Regions from separate parts of the Vibrio tasmaniensis genome, predicted to be linked through region 2. Evidence: riboswitches for the same ligand, from Rfam matches in the RefSeq annotation. Region 2 holds a riboswitch; the other holds the start of a gene.
What was found. A riboswitch is a leader RNA that binds a small molecule or an ion and turns the genes downstream of it on or off. The one in region 2 is predicted to bind cobalamin.

Region 1 (11,593 bases), 330 kb from region 2:
TCGGGTCTAATCCTAGCAACTGTACGCCCAGTTAAGACTCGGTTTCCCTACGGCTCCCCTAAACGGTTAACCTTGCTACTAAAATTAAGTCGCTGACCCATTATACAAAAGGTACGCAGTCACACCACGAAGGTGCTCCTACTGCTTGTACGTACACGGTTTCAGGTTCTATTTCACTCCCCTCACAGGGGTTCTTTTCGCCTTTCCCTCACGGTACTGGTTCACTATCGGTCAGTCAGTAGTATTTAGCCTTGGAGGATGGTCCCCCCATATTCAGACAGGATATCACGTGTCCCGCCCTACTCGTTTTCACTGATTATGAGATGTCGATTACGGGGCTATCACCCTTTATTGCGGCACTTTCCAGAGCCTTCATCTGTCTCATTAAAAGCTTAAGGGCTAATCCAATTTCGCTCGCCGCTACTTTCGGAATCTCGGTTGATTTCTCTTCCTCGGGGTACTTAGATGTTTCAGTTCCCCCGGTTTGCCTCCTGTTGCTATGTATTCACAACAGGATACTTGCTTATGCAAGTGGGTTTCCCCATTCAGGAATCCCAGACTCAAAAGGTTATTACTACCTAATCTGGGCTTATCGCAAGTTATTACGCCTTTCATCGCCTCTGACTGCCAAGGCATCCACCGTGTACGCTTAGTCACTTAACCATACAACCCGAAAGGGTCTTAGTGTATGGCAACTAACCAAGGTTTTTGGTTGTCATCAAGAAGGGTTAATTCTTGATAACTGTTTGCCGGACTCAATTGTGAATCAAACTAAAGTTTGATTCGAATACAAGACACTTGAATGTGTTTGTTGTGTTTATCTAATGAAAGATAAACATTGAGAACTTTTAAATTTGATTGAATTACTCGTAAGTAATCAATCAGTCAGCTTTCCAAATTGTTAAAGAGCATAAAGCAAAAAGCTTTAATCAATAACTTACGTTATTAATTAAAGCTCTGGCTTTAACTAAATCTAAACCATCAATCTGTGTGGACACTCATCGTGACTATCTTCGTATAAGGAGGTGATCCAGCCCCAGGTTCCCCTAGGGCTACCTTGTTACGACTTCACCCCAGTCATGAACCACAAAGTGGTGAGCGTCCTCCCCGAAAGGTTAAACTACCCACTTCTTTTGCAGCCCACTCCCATGGTGTGACGGGCGGTGTGTACAAGGCCCGGGAACGTATTCACCGTGACATTCTGATTCACGATTACTAGCGATTCCGACTTCATGGAGTCGAGTTGCAGACTCCAATCCGGACTACGACGCACTTTTTGGGATTCGCTCACTATCGCTAGCTTGCTGCCCTCTGTATGCGCCATTGTAGCACGTGTGTAGCCCTACTCGTAAGGGCCATGATGACTTGACGTCGTCCCCACCTTCCTCCGGTTTATCACCGGCAGTCTCCCTGGAGTTCCCGACATTACTCGCTGGCAAACAAGGATAAGGGTTGCGCTCGTTGCGGGACTTAACCCAACATTTCACAACACGAGCTGACGACAGCCATGCAGCACCTGTCTCAGAGCTCCCGAAGGCACACCTGCGTCTCCGCTGGCTTCTCTGGATGTCAAGAGTAGGTAAGGTTCTTCGCGTTGCATCGAATTAAACCACATGCTCCACCGCTTGTGCGGGCCCCCGTCAATTCATTTGAGTTTTAATCTTGCGACCGTACTCCCCAGGCGGTCTACTTAACGCGTTAGCTCCGAAAGCCACGGCTCAAGGCCACAACCTCCAAGTAGACATCGTTTACGGCGTGGACTACCAGGGTATCTAATCCTGTTTGCTCCCCACGCTTTCGCATCTGAGTGTCAGTGTCTGTCCAGGGGGCCGCCTTCGCCACTGGTATTCCTTCAGATCTCTACGCATTTCACCGCTACACCTGAAATTCTACCCCCCTCTACAGCACTCTAGTTCACCAGTTTCAAATGCAGTTCCGAGGTTGAGCCCCGGGCTTTCACATCTGACTTAATGAACCACCTGCATGCGCTTTACGCCCAGTAATTCCGATTAACGCTCGCACCCTCCGTATTACCGCGGCTGCTGGCACGGAGTTAGCCGGTGCTTCTTCTGTTGCTAACGTCAAGATGCGCAGCTATTAACTACACACCCTTCCTCACAACTGAAAGTACTTTACAACCCGAAGGCCTTCTTCATACACGCGGCATGGCTGCATCAGGCTTGCGCCCATTGTGCAATATTCCCCACTGCTGCCTCCCGTAGGAGTCTGGACCGTGTCTCAGTTCCAGTGTGGCTGATCATCCTCTCAGACCAGCTAGGGATCGTCGCCTTGGTGAGCCATTACCTCACCAACTAGCTAATCCCACCTAGGCATATCTTGACGCGAGAGGCCCGAAGGTCCCCCTCTTTGGCCCGTAGGCATTATGCGGTATTAGCCATCGTTTCCAATGGTTATCCCCCACATCAAGGCAATTTCCTAGGCATTACTCACCCGTCCGCCGCTCGACGCCCATTAACGCACCCGAAGGATTGTTAGTGTCGTTTCCGCTCGACTTGCATGTGTTAGGCCTGCCGCCAGCGTTCAATCTGAGCCATGATCAAACTCTTCAATTTAAGATTTTGTGACTCAACGAATACTGACTTCAAAACTAATATTTACCGAAGTAAACATGTAATTCTAAAGCTATTACCATTCCAATAGAATGGTAATGAATTGACTGTGCCAAATAACCGAAGTTATTCGTATTGGTCACTCAGTTCATTGAAATCAAGTTTGTTACCGAAGTAACTGTTATTACGCTCTTTCGAAAAAGAACCAATAACGTTTTGATATTCATCAACGAGTGCCCACACAGATTGATAGGTTTAAATTGTTAAAGAGCGCTAGCGTTTTGTGATTTGCATCTCAGTCGCTAGGGGTGCGTACTATACCTGCACCACTTAGAGAGTCAAGGGTTATTTTAAAACTCTTATTCTCTACCGATTTCGCTGTGTGACTTTCGTCTCACTCCTTGTCGGTGAGGCGGCATTATAGAGAGTTCGACATAGAGCACAAGAGCTTTTTCGAATAAAAGTTTTGTTCGCCTAAAAAGCCACCACATCCGCATTTTTCGAATAAAAACTAAACATTTGAGACGTATCACAGCAATACATTGGCAAAATGGAAGCCATGAACGTAAGATTCATGTGTCTATTTTGTTAATGGTAGATGCGTATATTTCGTTTATTAATATGTAGTATTCCGATATGAACTCAAAAAAATCGATGTTGTTAATTGTCGCGCTAGCTGTATTGGGCGGCATTGTTTTCTCTCAGGTAGATATATCGCCTGCAATTACCTTTATCCTTGGTGTCTTGGCTTCCGCTTTTGTTGTTAATTTTTCAAGCACCAACTCAAAATCAGAGTCAGAACCTAAGGCTTCAACAAAAACACTTTATGTGGGTAACCTTCCATACAAAGCGAATGAATCACATGTACGTGAATTGTTCTCTGAATATGGTGAAGTATTTGCTGTACGTCTAATGAAAGACAAGCGGACTGGTAAAAGAAGAGGTTTTGGATTTGTTGTTATGGCAAGTAATGATGTGAATCATGCTATTTCAGAACTTAACGATAAAGATTACATGCAACGTACTTTAAAAGTACGCGTTGCAAACGATCCTAAACATCCAGAAACGGACGAAGCTGAACTGAGCTAAACCCTAACTGCTTCAGCATACTATTTAGTGCACTTTCTTTTTTAGGAAGTGCACTACAAAAAGCCTCACGCACTCCCCCTTCTTCTGTACTGCTCTCTAAATCCAATAAACCTTGAACCCGCTTAGCAATAGCCTTACCTGAATCAATCAACACAACGTTTTTACCTAGTACTTGCTGAATCTCTGATTTGATCAGGGGAAAATGAGTGCACCCTAAAACAGCCACATCAATTGTGTTGATCATTGGTTGGAGGATTTGCTGCAGCTCTTCAAGGTTAATCGCCTCTCCTCGGAGTTTATCTTCGGCCATATCCACCAGCTGAGTAGAACCTAAAAGCTCAACTCTTTTATTACTAGAGAAGTTTTTTATGAGCTCGTGTGTGTATTCACGAGTAATCGTTGCGGGTGTTGCTATAAGACCAACGGCTTTATTGGCAAGTAGGGATGCAGGCTTGATTGCCGGAACAACCCCGACAATAGGGATTGGGTTATTAGCTCGAAGTGTAGGTAACACAATCGTACTTGCGGTATTACAGGCTATCACCACAATATCAATAGTGTGGCTAGCCACAAAACTGGCAACGATGCTTTGAACTCTGTGGATAAGGACTTGCTGATCGAGCTCACCGTATGGGTAAGCCTCGTTATCGAATACATAAGTATAGTTATGATTCGGTAGTAACTGGCTTATCTCCTTATATACAGATAGTCCACCCACTCCAGAATCAAAGACCAATATATTTTTTTGCAGACTATCCGACACGACGATTACCTATAATAAGTTTCGCTGCAATGATACTCCTTCGCTTAGTTTTCGCCAATCATCACTCTACATAATGCAAGCTTGATAACGTTGATGAACAAAGCGCTCACCTTGCTCTACATTTTCTAGCTCTATCTTAAGCTTACCTTTAAAGCATGGCGCTGACGTCACTAAGGTGTGGAACTCACCATCTTCGCCACATGGATCGACATGAATCGGTAAGCTGTCTATTAGGTCAAGCGTGTATTCTTTCCCGCAATAGCTCATATCTAATGCATCGTTATCGACCGTGACGAGAAAGGTTTCGATTCCTCTGTCTATTATTTCACTCGCAAGTGCCTGACTGCTCTCTCCCATTAGAGGGAACACACACTCCCAACCGGCAGGTTCTATATAGCTTCTTCGGTAATCAGCAATACCATTGCAAAACATGTCTCCAAACGCGACCGCATCGATTGATAGGCCAGAACCTTTAAGTGCCGAGACAATCGTACTTTGGTAAACCTCATTACTGGGGAAGACTTCCGGTAGCTCAATCATAATTAATGGTAAACCGATCAATCTAGCTTGCATTGCAACTACCTCAATAGGAGTTACTTGGAAAGGAACTTCATCTCCAACATATGTCGTATAGAGAGCAACAACTTCATGCTCGGTGCTTTCAAGTAGGCGCTCTAACGTTAACGTAGAGTCTTTACCTGACGACCAACTTATGACGACTTTCTTTTTCATTGATATATCCAATAAGAAAAAACCGCCCGAAGGCGGTTTGCATACCAGTTAGAACTGGTATGAAGCATTTAGGTAGTATGCTTGATCTTGCGTTTCATACTTATCCACCGTTTGGTATTGAGTATTAAACAAGTTTTCAACTTTAGCTCGTAGTTTCCATTGTTCGGTCAACTGGTAAGCTAGTGTAAAGTTCACGAGGCTATACGGTTCAAGTTCCACCGTATTTTTTGCATCGTCATAGCGTTTACCTTGATACTGATAGCTCAAATCACCACGCCAGTCATTGTGTTCATAGCTGACCAACCATTTCGCTGCAAAGTTTGCTCTACGAGACAGCTCTTTATCTTGAATGTCTTCTGGTTGACCATAACCAGCAACATTGATTTTGTTGTTATGGTCTAGGAAGTCTAGCGACACTGAGTGTGAAATCACGCCGGTCTCAAACTGCGAGCTTACTTCAATACCACGTATTGTCGCATCAGAATTCTTTAAAGCTTCACCTTTTGACTGATAACTTACCAAATTAGTAATTTTATTTGAATAACCTACAACGCGTATATCTGATACGTCAGAGAAGAACTCAAATCCAGCCTCAAAACTCAAAGACTCTTCTGGTTTCAAGTCACTCTTACCATAGCCAGGCCAGAATAAGTCATTGTATGTCGGAGCTCGAAAGGCAGTACCACCAGACGCAATCAAACGCCAATTCTGATTAACAAGATAACCAGTTCCTAGCTGCCATGTCGACTTTCCGCCATAGACTTCGTTGTCATCATGACGAACACTTGCTTCAATTTGCAGACCTGAATTGTCATAGAAAGCCGAAGCGAATACTGCATTATTCTTACGACTAGTACCGTCATATTTCTGGTAGCTATTGCTGCTCCAAATTTTGGAATCAGCCACGGTATCTTTGGTTAGATCTACGCCAGCATTAAGTGCAAAGCTCTCAGATAGCTGATAAGAGTTCAGCCAGTTAAGAGCATGGCGGTCAGTGATTAAGTGGCTACCCGGAACTTGACCGCCTTTATTGTTACTATCGTCGCGGTTAGTTGATACAGACAAAGATGAACGATACTTCTCACCATTATATGCAACAAGCGCTGCGTAGTTGAAAAGAATAGATTCTTGCTCATCAGCTGATAGCTTACCTGTTGAAAAGTCCTTATAACTTTCATATTCAGTCACGCCTTTATGATAGAAGCCCATCACTTTGGCAGACCACTCAGGTGAAAAGTTTGTCCCAACCTCAAGCGTTAAGTCTTGACGGCTATAGCCATCTTCATCAGGTTGAACCGGGCCAGTGCCTACGACATCAAAACCATCTGACGCTTCAGTGTTTACAGACATATTGATCCAAGAGTTCTGACCAACTTTAGAGCTCACACCAGCTGCGCCTTGGCGATAGTTGTCAGTACCAGCTCCAATTTGAACTGTACCTGAGTCAACATCAGCCCCTGATGAAGTAATAATGTTAATTACGCCACCTATTGCATCAGCACCATATACCGCAGCACGAGCACCTTTTACTAACTCGATACGTTCAACACCGCTTAGAGGAATAGCAGAGAAGTTCGCACTACCAGTTGTCGCACTACCAATTCTCACCCCGTTATAGAGGACAATGCTTTGATTCGAAGAGGTACCGCGGACAAAGACTGAACTGTTTTGTCCACGTCCGCCATTTTGCGTTACTTGCACACCAGGTAACAATGCTAAAGCTTCCGTTAGAGATTTGATTTGCAGATTATCAATTTGCTCTTTAGTCACAATGTCGACCGTTGCTGTAACTTGACCCACAGACTGCTCAAAACGGTTAGCCGTAACGACCATGGTTTCGTCAGCAGATGCTTCTTGTGCGTGTAAATTGGAGATAGGTGAAAGCAGCGATGCTACAGCAACCGCTAAAAGGGATTTGTTCATATTGTGATCCTAAATCGCGTAAAGTCCTACCAAGCCACATTATGTGGCTTGGCCGCTGGCAGGTATTCGGACTCAAGAGCACAACCTTTCGGTTACCTAATATTCGACTTCCCACAAAATGCTATTTGCAGTGTCTATGAATACTCGTTCTCTTTTACCGCTGCGCGTCAGTTCTGGATTCCCACCAGATTCCCTTTCAGCCATCTATACATCTAGATAGCACCAGCTTGCAAAGATGTTATTAAGCTATCTTTCTTTTGTCCAGTCAATATTCAAAATTTCCGTGCTACAAAACTTTAGTGATATTACATTGCTATTATTTACGAACGATCTTTTACTCATTGTTAGGACAACACTGGACATAGTGCTGAGATTGAATAAAATCTGCGCTCTTGATTTAAAAGCACGACAGCAAAAGGCATAACAATGGCGAATTTAGAAGTAAACCCGCAACGCTACCAAGAACAACTCGTAGAAAAGACTGAGCGTCTTACTGAAATGTTCTCAGAATATAATGTGCCTGAGTTGGAAGTGTATGAATCTCCAGAGCAACACTACCGCATGCGTGCTGAATTCCGTGTGTGGCATGAAGGTGACGATATGTATTACGTCATGTTCAATCAAGAGACTAAAGAAAAATACCGTGTCGACCAGTTCCCAGCGGCTAGCCGCCTGATCAACGATCTAATGCCTCTCTTAACGGATGCAATGAAAGACAACCATTCTCTGCGCCATAAGCTCTTCCAAGTCGATTTCCTTTCGACTTTAAGTGGTGAGATTTTGGTGTCACTGCTTTACCACCGCCAATTGGGTGAACAGTGGATTCAAGATGCTAAAGCACTTAAGCAGCAATTAAACGATGAAGGTTTTAACCTAAACCTGATCGGCCGTGCGCGTAAGATGAAAATCGTACTGGACCGCGACTACGTTATTGAAAAGCTAGATGTGAATGGTGATAGCTACATCTACCAGCAAGTTGAGAACAGCTTTACCCAACCAAACGGTAAAGTAGCAGAAAAAATGTTGGAGTGGGCAGTCGACTGTACTCAAGACAGCAAAGGCGACTTGCTTGAACTTTACTGTGGTAACGGTAACTTCTCACTAGCACTGGCACAGAACTTCGAACGTGTACTGGCAACAGAACTAGCGAAGCCGTCAGTAGAATCTGCGCAATACAACATCGCAGCCAACAAGATTGAAAATGTTCAGATCATCCGCATGTCTGCGGAAGATTTTACCGTAGCAATGGAAGGCAAGCGTGAATTCCGTCGCCTACAACAAGCAAACATCGATCTGAAGAGTTACAACTGCAACACTATTTTTGTTGATCCACCACGTTCAGGTATGGATGTGGATACTTGTAAGATGGTTCAAGGTTACGAGCGCATCATGTACATCTCTTGTAACCCTGAAACTTTGAAAGAGAACCTAGATATTCTAAGCGAAACGCACGATATCACTCGTTTTGCTCTATTTGACCAGTTCCCTTACACGCACCATATGGAAGCCGGTGTATTCCTAGAGCGTAAAGCGTAAGCCTCGCTCTCTAGATCAACGTTGAAGCTAAACAGCAGATACAAAAAAACGAGCCAATTGGCTCGTTTTTTTATTTATACGTTGGTTTAAGCGGTTTTACCGATAAAGCCTAGCTTCTTACCTACCCAAGCGAGCAGTAGCATCGCGACGATAATCGCAAAGAAATTTGACCCGGCATCAGGGTGCTGTGCTTTCACAAAAGCCGAGTGGCCAAATGCACCTACAAAGAAGCAAGCTAAACCCACTAACGGAATATCTTCAGATACTGGATTTGTTAGGTATTCTTGGTATAGCGCTTGTACAGCCAACACTAAAGCAATCAGCGGGAAAATAGAGAAGCCCACTTCGCTCATTGTTACCCAAGATAACAGTGCATCACCACATACACCTGCTACAACAGCAAGTACGAGTGTCTTTTTTTCAGAACCACGGTTTACAGTATTATTTTCATTCGACATTATTCAATCCCGCCTTTTAATCGGTTACGTTCACGTTCTTTACGATACCAAAAAGCTCCTTTGGCCATCATTCGCAATTGCATGATCAAACGCTCAGCCAATTCATCTCGCTGACGTCGATCTAAATCTAATGCTTCTGCCCCTGAGTTAAAAACTAAGATGACGGAGGCTTCCGCTTGAGTAAAAGCTTCGTCTCTTGTCATTCCTGTTGTGATTAAATATTCGGTTAACTCAGCAGAGAAGTGCTGTATCTCACGAGCTACCGCGGCACGAAACTCAAATGAGGTTCCTGAGCGCTCCCGCAATAACAGTCTGAATACGTTTGGACTGCTTTCAATGAATTCCATAAAGGTTTCAACCGATGTGCGAATCACGCTGCCTTCTTTTACTATGCGTTGCCTAGCTTGACGCATCAACTGACGCAACAATAAGCCACCTTCATCAACCATAGTTAAGCCAAGCTCATCCATGTCTTTGAAGTGGCGATAAAAGGAAGTCGGAGCTATTCCAGCCTCACGAGCGACTTCTCTCAAGCTTAGATTAGAAAAACTACGATCGGCACTGAGTTGGCTAAATGCCGCATCGATTAAGCTACGACGAGTCTTTTCTTTTTGCTGTGCGCGAATGCCCATTGGTTTCATACTTTATCAACATCTTCTTTTACAGCCTAAACAGGCATGTCTAATACTCTATCCAATATAACGCGAATCACTTACTTATATAAGGCACTCTGGTTATATAAGACACTAAACACACCTCTTTGTTCACGTATCAAAGTAAATACGTTCAAAGAAAACATTTCAATATCCGCACCGTCATTTGGAGACATACGACATACCAAATATTATTTTTTCAGTAGCATGACGTGATCTCACCGACTCTCTGATGCCCTTTTCATGTACCCAAGAACAGAATCAGTTAAAATCTCGCTAAAGCAATGTTAATCAAATATAACAAGGAAGATATCTATGCCACACTCCAACCACTTTGATGTAATCGTAATTGGTAGTGGCCCCGGAGGAGAAGGGGCAGCGATGGGGTTAACCAAAGCAGGGTTGAACGTTGCAATCATTGAAAAAGAGAGCAGCGTTGGTGGTGGTTGTACCCACTGGGGGACCATTCCTTCCAAAGCACTGCGTCATGCCGTAAGCCGTATAATTGAATTCAACAGTAACCCTCTGTTTTGTCAGAACAACAAAAGTATCCACTCAACATTTTCCAATATTCTGGGGCATGCTAAATCGGTCATAGACAAACAGACTCGACTACGCCAAGGTTTCTACGATCGCAACCAATGCACGTTAGTCTTCGGTACTGCACGTTTTATCGACACCCACACCATATCTGTAATGCAAAGTGACGGCACTGAAGAACATTACAGTGCAGACAAATTTGTTATCGCGACAGGTTCTCGTCCTTATCAACCAGACAATGTCGACTTCCTGCATGAACGTGTCTACGACAGCGATTCGATTCTTTCTCTGAAACACGACCCTCAGCACATCATCATCTATGGTGCTGGTGTTATCGGCTGTGAATATGCCTCTATATTTCGCGGTTTAGGCGTTAAAACCGATCTCATTAATACTCGCGATCGCCTGTTGTCCTTCTTAGATAACGAAACCTCAGATGCACTTTCTTACCACTTCTGGAACAGTGGTGTTGTTATTCGTAACGATGAGACCTTTGAGAAAATTGAAGGCACTGATGACGGCGTAATCATTCACCTAGAGTCAGGTAAGAAAATGCGTGCCGACTGTCTACTGTATGCCAATGGCCGAACGGGTAATACTGACAAGCTGAACCTTGGTGCGGTTGGCTTAGAAGCGGACTCTCGTGGACAAGTATCAGTCAACAGCAACTACCAAACCAGTGTTGAACATGTTTACGCTGTCGGTGATGTAATTGGGTATCCTAGCCTAGCAAGTGCTGCTTATGATCAAGGTCGATTCGTGGCTCAAGCCGTGGTGAAAGGTGAAGCCGAACGACACCTTATCGAAGACATTCCAACAGGCATCTACACCATCCCAGAGATCAGCTCTGTTGGTAAAACCGAGCAAGAGCTTACCGCAGCTAAAGTTCCGTATGAAGTGGGACGTTCTTCATTCAAGCACTTAGCTCGTGCTCAAATCGCAGGTAAAGATATTGGTAGCTTGAAGATACTCTTCCATCGTGAGACCAAAGAGATTTTGGGCATTCACGTGTTTGGTGAACGTGCTGCTGAAATCATTCATATCGGCCAAGCGATCATGGAACAGAAAGGTGAAGCCAACACCATCGAGTACTTTGTGAATACCACATTTAACTACCCAACGATGGCCGAAGCGTATCGCGTAGCAGCGCTTAACGGACTTAACCGTTTGTTCTAAACAAAGAACCAACAGAACTATTTGACCACCTGTAGGCCAAATACATAAACAGTAAGCCATGAGCTTGCTGTTTTCATTTAAACTACTGAATTATATATCTATGCGAGTAATTAGAACATGATAGTCTAAATACCTTTTTATCTGCACAGCTTC
Region 2 (11,593 bases):
GACACTAACTTCTTCATCAACCCAACAGGCCGTTTCGTAATCGGTGGCCCAATGGGTGACTGTGGTCTAACAGGTCGTAAGATCATCGTTGATACCTACGGCGGCGCAGCTCGTCACGGTGGCGGTGCATTCTCTGGTAAAGATCCATCAAAAGTTGACCGTTCTGCAGCTTACGCAGCGCGTTACGTTGCGAAAAACATCGTTGCTGCTGGCATGGCTGACCGTTGTGAGATTCAACTGTCTTACGCTATTGGTGTTGCAGATCCAACCTCTATCATGGTTGAAACGTTCGGTACTGAGAAAGTAGCTCACGAAATCATTATTGAAGCGGTTCGTCAAAACTTCGACCTACGTCCATACGGTCTTCAAGAGATGCTGAACCTACTTCAGCCTATCTACAAGCAGACTGCTGCATACGGCCACTTCGGTCGCGAAGAGTTCCCTTGGGAAGCTACTGATAAAGCAGCAATCCTAGCGGACTTCGCAGGCCTGTAAGCATTACGCAACACGCCTAGCTGCAACGTAATTTTAAAAGCCTCTGCTCTCAGAGGCTTTTTGCTTTCTATTCTTCTATTCTTCTATTCTTCTATTCTTCTATTCTTCTATTCTTCTATTCTTCTATTCTTCTATTCTTCTATTCTTCTATTCTTCTATTCTTCTATTCTTCTATTCTTTCACTAATCAATCCTAACCCTTTCAAGTAATACAAGCGTTAACTAATAGTTTATTTTAATAATTGTGGGGATTTTACGTGCTGAGATCAATGTTACGCAAACGTTTAAATTTTAATGTAATAGCACTTGTTAAAAACAAACCATTCTCAGTAACTCATGCTTCTTTGCCACAAACTTTCAGTTCAACAACAAAACACTCGACGACTGCACCCACTCGATCTGAAAATTAATCAAGGTGAGCGCTGGGTAGTCATTGGACGCAATGGTTCCGGAAAAACCACGTTATTAAAAGCACTGGTTAATTTGCTTCCCTTCAAAGGCGAAGTCGTCATAAACCAATTGCCGCTACGTAAGTTAACTTGCCAGCAAAGAGCAAAACAAATCAGTTACCTTCCACAACACAGTCAAGTGGATGGTCGTTTAGCACTCAGAGAGTACATTCAACTAACCGCTTCCAATCAAGCCACTTCTAGCTTTTCACTTGACCAAATAAGTAAAGCACTAAAGATCGATACTTTCCTCGAACGAAGAATGGGACAGCTCTCAGGCGGCCAGAAGCAGCGAGCGCATATTGCACGATCTTTATGTCAGAACGCCGAGTTTCTGGTGTTGGATGAGCCTCTAAACCACTTAGACCCATGCGCTCAAGGGGAAGTCTTATCGCTATTGAAAGAACTGGGTAAAACACTGATTTGCTCACTGCATGATATTTCCCTTGCTGCCAAATTCGCGACGCACATTGTGATTTTGGAACACGGTGAACTGGTCGCGAAAGGAAAAGTAGAAGAGCTACTGACCCACAAACAGCTTCAGCCGATTTTTGAAGTAGATTTAATCAGCACAACCAATAAGCGCACACAGAAAACAAGCAAGTTTTTCGACATTGAACTCGACCAAGGACAGGACCTTTCATGAATAAATTATCAGCATCAGCTTTAACTTTTACTTTCTTACTTTCCATGTCCGCACAAGCTCAAATCACGGTAGAAAACTGCGACTCGACACTTACGTTAGATACGTCGCCTAAAACCTTAATCACTCACGATATCAATATGTCTGAGATGGCATTTTCTCTCGGGCTTGAAGAGAATATGATCGGAGTGACCGGTATTAGCGGGTACTACAAAACGACTCCTGAATTTAATCGCCTTCAGGGCAGCATTCCAGAGCTCGCACCGAAATATCCTTCTTTGGAGGTGTTAGTCAATGCAAACCCTGATGTTTTCTTCGCAGGATGGAATTATGGTATGCGTCTGGGCGGCTCAGTCACGCCAGATTCACTGAAAGAGTTTGGCATTAACACTTTAATTCTTAATGAGAGTTGCAGCCACATCCGTAAAGATAAGCAACCAGCTAGCATGGAACAGATGTTCGATGACGTGACGCGCCTTGCGACTTTATTTGGTCATCAAGACAGAGCTCAAACACTGATCTCCACGTGGAAAGAGCAATTAGTACAGATTCAACAGCAAACCAAGAATCAAACTCCGCTTAAAGTCTTTTTGTATGATTCAGGGGAAGATAAACCATTCACTGCTGGGAAATACGCGACAGTGAGCGCCATGATAGAAGCAGCGGGTGGCGCCAATATAATGAAAGATCTGGATATCAGCTGGGGAACCACATCATGGGAGTCAGTTGCGATGCATAACCCTGATGTCATTATTCTTCTCGATTATCAAAATGGGACAGGCGCTAAAGGCATGCAAGCCTTTTTGGAACAGCACCCAGCGATGAAGCTGACCACAGCGGTAAAGACCATCCAATACCTTCCTCTGCGTTATGAGGAAATTACTCCCGGGCCAGCAAACATAGCTGCAATTGAAAAATTGGCACAGCGCATCCAAGAAATCCATGACAAGTCTTAGTACTAACCTGAACCGAACCGCACTGAACACCTGCGTATTCAGTTCTGTTTTTGCCCTCTTAGCGATGTTTTCTCTGAGTTTAGGCAGCGTTCATCTATCTTTTACACAAGTCGCTACGATTTTTTCAGCGGCGATGAGTCAACAGATCGACTCTCCGATAGATCAAGTGGTACTGCATTTACGCTTGCCAAGAACAATCATCGCGATTATTTGCGGTGCTGGGTTAGGTATTGTTGGGGCGTTATTACAAACCGTCACAAAAAACGACCTTGCCGACCCTTTCATTTTTGGATTGTCATCCGGTGCTGCGACTGGAGCTGTGTTTGTGATTACAGTCATCGGCAGCGCTATCGGTATTTGGACACTTCCACTCGCCGCTTTCATCGGTGGAATAATCTCGGCTTCGGCTGTGCTATTTCTAGTCAGAAAAGTAAATGGGCAAGCGTCTTCTCAAATTGTTTTAGCTGGGCTGGCTATCTCATTTTTATTTACAGCCTTAACCAATTTCTTGGTCTTCCACGGTGATCAACGAGCTGCCCATTCGATTCTATTTTGGTCGCTAGGAGGCCTAGGAAATGCGCGCTGGGACAATGTTTTAATTGTGCTTGCAGGACTTCTCGCCTTGATAGCCCTAAGTATATTTAAACATCGTCAATTAGATTGTTTACTTGCGGGAGACGACGTAGCACAAACGATGGGCGTCGACACAAAACGTCTGCAAACCGGTGTTTTTATTGTTTGCGCTTTTGCAACCGCATGTTTTGTTTCTATCATCGGTGTCGTCGGATTTATTGGCTTGATGGTTCCTCATATCGCGAAGAAAATCATCGGCCCATTGCACAAAAAGTTACTCATCACTTCAGGGCTGATTGGGGCTTTGCTTATGTTATTAAGTGATATTTTGGCGAGAACCTTAGTTGCTCCTCAAGAACTGCCTCTTGGTGTTGTCACCACCGCGTTTGGCGCACTATTCATTGTTTCCATTTTGATGGAGAAAAGTAATGAAAGCTGAACGCTTCACCATCATTGCGATTCGTCATGGCGAAACCGAATGGAACCGAATTGGCAAAATGCAGAATCAATTGGATAGCCCTCTGACAATGGAAGGCAAACGACAGATGCATAACGTCGGCCGTTATCTTGCGACTCAAAAGTCATTGACCCTCAATGCTATTTACACCAGTCAATTAGGCCGTGCTATTTCGAGCGCGAAAACGATCGCACGCTACCTGAAAGTGCCCGTCATTTCTCAAATGGAGCTCAGTGAGTTCGATTCAGAACAGCAACGAAGAACAATGGCGATTCAGTGGATCCAACGAATTTCTCGTCACCACAACAATCAGAACCCTATCTTGCTGCTCGGACATGGCGACTGGATAAAAACATTAGCCAGTTTAGGGACACCAAAGCAAATCATAGAAACACCTAATAACGGAGAAATCCTCAGAATAGATATCGAAATATAACGTCAACATCAGGGAATCAGGTGTAACTCCTGGACTGTACCCGCAGCTGTAAGCGATGAGCCCTTTACAAACCACTGAGTCACACGACTTGGGAAGGAGTAAAGCGCAATGAGAACCTCAACATCGTAAGTCAGAATACCTGGGCATACATGAATATCGAGCGGGAAAACTCAACACCTATCCATACCTTGTCTAACAAGGGAACGCTCTGTATTCGTCAATACCTCAAACGTAGATGAAGAATACTGTGGTCACAAAAGTTAAACGATCCAAAAATAAGTCCGATCTCCGCAGTGGGTTTACCACAGGTGCGTGCGCAGCTGCAGCAAGCAGAGCGGCAGTTCAAACACTGTTAACCGGACAGCAGCCTGACTATATCTCCATCACTTTACCGAATGGTGAGCCCGCTACGTTTAAGGTCGCGTTTATCCAAACATCCAACGATGCGGTGACCGCCAGCATTGTTAAAGATGCAGGAGACGATCCCGACTGCACCCATGAAGCCCATATTCAGAGCATTGCCCGCTGGCATTCAGACCCCGGTTTTCACATCGATGGGGGTGTTGGCGTAGCGCGTGTGACGCTACCCGGATTAGAGCTTCCTGTTGGTCAAGCGGCGATTAATCCCGTTCCACATAAAAACATTCTCGACATGATCACCTTAGAGTGGAATCAATCAACCGATGGGCAGAGAAAATCAGCCGGTATCTCAGTGGAAATTTGTGTCCCTGACGGTGAAGAACGCGCCAAAGAAACCATAGGCCCACGCTTAGGTTTAATCGGCGGTATTTCAATTTTAGGGACGCGCGGGACCGTAAAGCCCTACTCCACTTCTGCATTTTCAGCATCTGTCCGCCAATCGGTACAAATCGCGAAACAAAATGGCCAAGACCACTTAGTTCTCACGACAGGCTCTCGAACTGAAAAGTCAGCGATGGCCATGCTACCCACTTATGACTCGATGTGCTTTATCCAAGCAGGTGATTTTGTTGGGGTGGGACTTCGCGCTGCGAGACGTTACCAAGTGAGCAAAATTACCGTGGTCGCCATGATAGGCAAGCTCGGAAAAATGGTCGCGGGACACATGATGACTCACGTATCCGGTAAATCGATCGACTTTTCATTGCTTGCCGATCTCGCCACTCAATCGGGCGCGCCGAGTGAATTTTCCGAAGCTGTTAGCCAAGCCAACACAGGCCGCCACGTACTCGATACATGGAAAGAAGCCCAATCGGACCAAGAGACACCTAATTACGACTTTCTTACCTTGCTCTGCAAACAAGCTGCAGAGCACGCTGCTGTGTATGTCAAACATCACGTCAGCATTGAATTCAAATTGATCGACTTTAATGGCGATCTGTTAGCAGAACATCTCTGCTCAAAAGGAAGTGATGTGGGTATTCAAACCACAGACTTTGATGACGAAGCATGAACAAGGAAAACACTATGACTAATGATATGCGTCAAATGACCAAACAAGGCCGTCAAATTGAAAGTGATTCTTTCTCTATCATTGATGACGAAATCGAAACGATTCATGGTGGTCACAACTTCAATCAAGGCGAATGGAATGTGGTTCGTCGTGCCATTCATACTACGGGTGACTTTGAATACGCAAAACTGTACCAATTCAGTGAGGACGCGATCGAGTCGGCAATCACTGCATTAAAATCGGGTGCCAATATCATTACTGATGTCAGCATGATAGTGACAGGCTTAAACCAAACTCGCCTTAACGCTTACGGCAATAAAGCCCAGTGTTTCATTAGTCACCCAGACGTCATTACTACCGCGAAAGAGACTGGTGAAACGCGTGCCATTCACTCCATGCGCTACGCTCGTGATAACGGCTTACTCGACGGCTCTATCATAGGCGTGGGCAATGCGCCTACAGCACTCCTTGAGCTACTGCGTATGATTGAAGCAGGAGAAGCTAAACCTGCACTGATCATTGGCATCCCCGTTGGTTTCGTAAAAGCGGATGAATCTAAGCAAGCATTAACCGAACAAAACACAGTGCCTTACATTGCCAGCTTAGGACGTAAAGGCGGTAGCCCGCTTGTGGTGTCAACCATTCACGCCCTACTTGCCGAGTCAGTAAAATGAGCAATGTAAGTACTCACTCTTCTTTAGGGTCATGCTCTCAATCAGCCATTACGGTTGTTGGTGTACCTGAAGATGGCTGCTTAAGTTTAACCAGCCGCGCAGTTAATGCGGTTGAGTCTGCACGTGTCATAGCCGGAAATGACCGTCTACTCGATTGGTTTCCTCAATTTAAAGGTCAGCGTTTATCAATGAAAGAAGGCTATCAATCTTGGTTTTCTAAGCTCATTGATGAATGTGAAGAAGGCGGCGTCGTGGTATTGGCTTCTGGCGATCCATTGTTCTTTGGCATTGGTGAATCGTTATTAAAAAAATTGCCTAATGATGAAGTGCGCTTTATTCCCTCCCCTTGTTCAATGCAACTCGCTTGTAGTCGAGTGGGTATTGCATGGCAAGAAACCAAAGCCATTTCACTTCACGGTCGAAAGCAGCATTACGATGGCATTAAAGGTCTTGCAAGCCAAATGCAATGGGGCACTAGCTACTGCTTACTGACAGATATTCAAAATAACCCAGCTCAAATTGCGAAACACTTAGTCGACTTTAATCAACAAGGTTGGACGGCTTGGGTGTGTGAGAACTTAGGTGGCATGCAAGAAAAAATCAGCCAGTGGACACTCGAAGATCTCGCACTAAAAAATGCCGACGATTTCTCAGCCCTGAACGTGATGGTATTGCACCGAGCGCAACCACACGCATGGGGTGAGTTAGGTCAATACGCAAACGACGATGACTTCATGAAACGCATGCCAAAACGTGGACTTATCACCAAACAACCCGTTCGTCACTTAGCGTTAGCGAGCATGAGAATTCAACCTAAATCTGTGGTGTGGGATATAGGTACAGGCTCTGGTTCGATTGCGATTGAAGCTGCGAAACAGTGTAGCCAAGGGCAAGTATTTACCATTGAATCAAATGAAGAGTGTTACGAGTCTATCGAAGCGAATTTTAGAGCGCACGGTACCGACAACGTACAACTGATTCGAGATAAAGCCCCAATGCAGCTCGACACATTGCCTCAGCCAGACAGTATTTTTATTGGTGGAAGTCGCGGCAATATGCACACCATTTTAGATTTCTGTTGGTCAGCACTGAAACCCGGTGGCGTAGTGATAGGTTCAGCCGTCACAGTCGATTCAGTGTGTGAACTTCATCAATGGAGTAAAGACAGCAAAGCGCCAACACAAGTCCAACTAATCTCGATATCAACGGGCGTACCACTCGCTCACTACACCCGTTATCAATCAGAAAATCCGATTCATTTATTTATTTTTACCAAGCCGTTTATTCAGAAATAGGCGCTTAATTTTTTAATTAAGCGCCACTCAACATATTAAATAAAAACATAATTAGAGAAAGCACAGATGAAATTAGGAACTATGTACGCAGTAGGTGTCGGCACTGGAGACCCAGAATTATTGACACTGAAAGCTCACCGACTACTCAGCACCGTTGACGTTGTTGCGTTTCCAGAAAAAGACGCAGGCAGTAATCACTCTTTTGCTCAACAAATTGCAGTGGGTTCTATTAGCCCTGAGACAATGAAAGGCGAATACCTTTTTTTGCACTTCCCTATGACGCGCGACCCAAACATTAATGTACCAGCATGGCGTAAAGCCGCCGTCACAATTGTTGAACTATTAAAGCAAGGTAAAGACGTGGCATTTGCAACCGAAGGTGATCCATCGGTTTACAGCACATGGGCATACATCCAAGAAGAACTTACAGAGCTACTTCCTGAACTTGATCCGGTGATCATTCCAGGTATCACTTCAGTTACCGCTATTCCATCACAGACAAAAATTCCACTTGCTGACGGTCAGGAGCGTTTTTGTGTTGTACCTGCGACATGGGGTATCGAGTGTTTAGAAAAGCTAGTCGAAGATTTTGACACCATCATGTTAATCAAGGCAGGTCGCGTTATCCCTAAGCTGATCACTCAACTTGAGTCGATGAATATGTTGGATTGTGCAACCTACGTGTCGCATGCCACCACAGAGAAACAAGAGCTTTACTCTGATCTGCGCGATGTACCAAACGAAAACCGTTACTTCTCTATGGTTCAACTTTCCGTCCGTGCTCGTCGTGGCGTACTCCGTGGTACCAATGAATCAAAGAAGTGTGCCGTTCTTGATGGTGATAAAGCTGATAGTGATAAAGCTGACATCGATAAAACTAGTAGCGGTAAAGCGTAATGAAAATCGCTATTTATGCCATCACGCTACACGGAGCAAGACAGGCTAAACGCTTAGCCAAAACCTTTCCGTTTGCCGATGTCTTTATCGCGCCTGTTGGACAAGAAGAATACCCAGGATCCGATGAACTCACATTGCCATTGTCTGGTTTTCTACCGCCTAGATTTAAGCAATATGATCATCATATCTGCTTCTTTGCCGCGGGCATTGTGAGCCGAATGATCGGCCCCTTACTAGAAGATAAACGCACCGATCCGGGCGTGATCTGCATTGATGATCACGGTCAGTTCGTGATCCCAATGTTATCTGGTCATCGCGGTGGTGCAAATGGGATCGCGTTACAAGTATCACAAGCACTCAATGCAACGCCTGTGATCACCACAGCTTCAGACGCAGCCGGCAGCTTGTCGGTTGATATGCTGGGATCGCCATTTGGTTGGACGCTTGATCCACAATGCGAACCGGCGATCACCGCCACCAGCGCGGCGGTTGTAAACGAAAAACGCATTCTAGTGGTTCAGCATGCCGGTGAACAAAACTGGTGGCAGAACAAACGTTCCATGCCAAGACACATCATTACCCACCCGGCGTTAAGCAATACTGATCTTACACAGATCAGTACCGACGATTGGGATGGTGTAGTACTTATTTCAGATGAAGCACAACCAAAAGGTTACGCCGACTTTGAAAGCAAAACCGTACTCTGGCGACCAAAATCCCTCGTGCTTGGAATCGGCTGCGACCGCAATACCCCATTGCATGTATTGAAAGCAGGTATCGATGTTTTTGTTGCTGAATATAACCTAGCCAAAGCCAGTGTTTCTGCTTTAGCCAGCATCGCTTTAAAAGCAGATGAAAAAGGTATTTTAGAACTTTCAGCAGAAAGCCAAATCCCTTTCCACACTTATTCAGCCGAGCAACTCGACGGCGTAGAAGGGATCGAAAACCCATCCGAATACGTGAAAAAAGTCACCGGTGTCTCATCCGTTTCTGAAGCTGCTGCGTTAAAGCATGGCAAGCGTGATCAACTATTGGTACCTAAGTGGAAATTCAAACAAGACGGTTTCAACATGACTTTGTCTTGTACTCGTATCGAATACGATGAACCACTCGCCAAGAAGAAATGGAAAAACTGGTTAGATGAAAGCGTCAAAATCAACCTGCACGGTAATGAAGTGGTAGATGGTTTTCAGTGCAAACCTAAACATGTCGATTTAAACCGCCCAATGCTTTACCACCGTCATCACGTATTGCTATGTGAAGGTGGCCGCTGCGCCAAAGAAGGCAGCAAAAACCTAGCGCACGATTTAAGACAAGTGCTTAAAGCGCTCGATTTTGCAGAGGGTGAACAACGCATCAAGATAAGCCGCACACACTGTGCGGGCACCTGTCGTAACCGAGCCGCCATGGTGATTTACGAACGTTTACTTGAGCATGAAACACCTGTGAACAACGGGCTTTGGGTTCGAGGTATCGAAGAATTTACCGAGCAAGACTGGAAAGATTTTTTCACAAACCTTGTAGAAAGAAAGCCATTAAAGGCTTGTCTTGACCCTAAGTTCATTGCGCCAATTGAAAATGCAGACGGTACCACTGAGCTTTAGGAACTACTGAGCTTTAAGAACCACTTAGTTTGAAGAACTACTGAGCTTTAAGAACCACTTAGTTTGAAGAACTACTGAGCTTTAGGAACCACTTAGCTTTAAGAGCAACTGAGCTTTAGAAACATGGTAGGCCAAATACTTAGCAAGCTATGAATATGACATTTCAAAGCTCACTTTAACCTCATTACCAACATGAGATAACCCGTTTATCTTGTGATATAGATTTGATAAGGACAGCGACAATTATGAAACGACTTCGTCATTATAACCAAGGCACAGCCATCGTACTGAGCTGCTTTGGTAGCGTCGTAGAGCAACAACGTTACGAAACTCTCGCAGAACGCGTACGTCAAAGTTACCCAGATGTACCAGTGCGCATTGCCACCAGCTCCAAAATGGTGATCAAGAAATTGGCTCGTAAAGACACGCCATGTTTCAGCCTACCTCAAGTACTCGCCGATCTAGACACACAAGGTTACGAGCGTATTTTGATTGTTTCAGTGTACTTGTTCCCTACCGATGAACATCGCTACATGACATCTATTGTCGATGGCTTCAAGCAGTTCTCATTTGCACGCATCGAACAAACACCAGCGATAATGCATCACAGTCAATTGACGACCAACTTGCTTTCAGCCCTCCATGATCGTTTTGCTCCACAAGATCATTTCAACGTGTTCGTTCACCACGGTGCGCCTATGTTAGATAACCCGGGTCACCAGTCGATTCATTACTGTGATGATCTATTAGGCAAATTATCGCAACGTAATTTCACTTGTTCACTAGAAGGTGCATGGCCATTTAAATTGATGAAAGATGAAATGGTTCGCCGTATCAAAGAGCAACATACAGGCGAAGGTAAGCCTCTATTAAACCTTGTACCACTGCTGTTGGTATCGGGAAATCACTTCATCAACGATCTTAAAGAAATTAAAGAGATGCTAGCGGAAGACGCTGACGTTCAAGTGGCAGAGCCAATTCAAGGTGACAAGTTCTGTATGCTCGATATGCCAGAGCTTCTACAGATTATCGATAAGCAAATTAAAGAAGGTTTAATTCGTTTAGGCGCACCAGAGGAAGAGAAATAATCATGGCAAAATTAACACTGGTAGGCTTAGGGCCTGGCGCAATTGACCTAGTCACACCTGCAGCGCAACAAGCCGTTAAAAATGCAGATGTCGTTGCAGGCTACAAGCCGTACGTTGAATCCATTAGAACGCTTATCGACACACAAGAAGTCATTCAAAGCGGCATGACTCGCGAGTGGGATCGTGCTCAAGCGGCAGTAGAAGAAGCAGCGAAGGGCCGAGAGGTCGTTCTAGTATGTTCTGGCGATTCTGGCATGTACGCGATGGCGCCTTTGGTGCTTGAGTTATTAGAGCAAAATGCAGAATTAAACGCACAGGTGGAACTGGATATTATCCCGGGCATCACCGCGGCTAACGCCTGTGCTTCTTTAGTTGGTGCACCTCTTGGCCACGATAGTTGTACCATTTCTCTGTCTGACTTATTAACGCCTTGGGAAGTGATTACCAAGCGGATTGAAGCCGCGGCAATGGCTGATTTTGCGATTACCTTCTACAACCCTCGCTCTAAAAAGCGAACTCAGCACATTGAAACTGCGCGTGAAATCCTTTTGGAACATCGTGACCCAAATACTCCCGTTGCTATCGTGAATGCTGC

Region 1: linked by a shared signal. The riboswitch ahead of OCV44_RS00640 (TonB-dependent receptor domain-containing protein) and the one ahead of OCV44_RS02295 (cobalt-precorrin-5B (C(1))-methyltransferase) in region 2 are both predicted to bind cobalamin.

Annotation. Positions count from the first base shown of each region.
Region 1 is NZ_AP025510.1:135,582-147,174, reverse strand. It holds rRNA gene OCV44_RS00665 (23S ribosomal RNA) at 1-663, opposite strand, end outside; rRNA gene OCV44_RS00660 (16S ribosomal RNA) at 1,019-2,573, opposite strand; gene OCV44_RS00655 (RNA recognition motif domain-containing protein) at 3,207-3,659, shown strand; gene murI (glutamate racemase) at 3,622-4,428, opposite strand; gene OCV44_RS00645 (adenine nucleotide alpha hydrolase) at 4,489-5,154, opposite strand; gene OCV44_RS00640 (TonB-dependent receptor domain-containing protein) at 5,203-7,077, opposite strand; cobalamin riboswitch at 7,118-7,319, opposite strand; gene trmA (tRNA (uridine(54)-C5)-methyltransferase TrmA) at 7,504-8,613, shown strand; gene OCV44_RS00630 (YijD family membrane protein) at 8,700-9,071, opposite strand; gene fabR (HTH-type transcriptional repressor FabR) at 9,071-9,712, opposite strand; gene sthA (Si-specific NAD(P)(+) transhydrogenase) at 10,040-11,440, shown strand.
Region 2 is NZ_AP025510.1:461,254-472,846, reverse strand. It holds gene metK (methionine adenosyltransferase) at 1-495, shown strand, start outside; gene OCV44_RS02315 (ABC transporter ATP-binding protein) at 831-1,589, shown strand; gene OCV44_RS02310 (ABC transporter substrate-binding protein) at 1,586-2,542, shown strand; gene OCV44_RS02305 (FecCD family ABC transporter permease) at 2,529-3,554, shown strand; gene OCV44_RS02300 (phosphoglycerate mutase family protein) at 3,544-4,008, shown strand; cobalamin riboswitch at 4,019-4,149, shown strand; gene OCV44_RS02295 (cobalt-precorrin-5B (C(1))-methyltransferase) at 4,244-5,440, shown strand; gene OCV44_RS02290 (precorrin-8X methylmutase) at 5,455-6,114, shown strand; gene cbiE (precorrin-6y C5,15-methyltransferase (decarboxylating) subunit CbiE) at 6,111-7,409, shown strand; gene cobI (precorrin-2 C(20)-methyltransferase) at 7,476-8,306, shown strand; gene OCV44_RS02275 (cobalamin biosynthesis protein) at 8,306-9,910, shown strand; gene OCV44_RS02270 (sirohydrochlorin cobaltochelatase) at 10,156-10,998, shown strand; gene cobJ (precorrin-3B C(17)-methyltransferase) at 11,001-11,593, shown strand, end outside.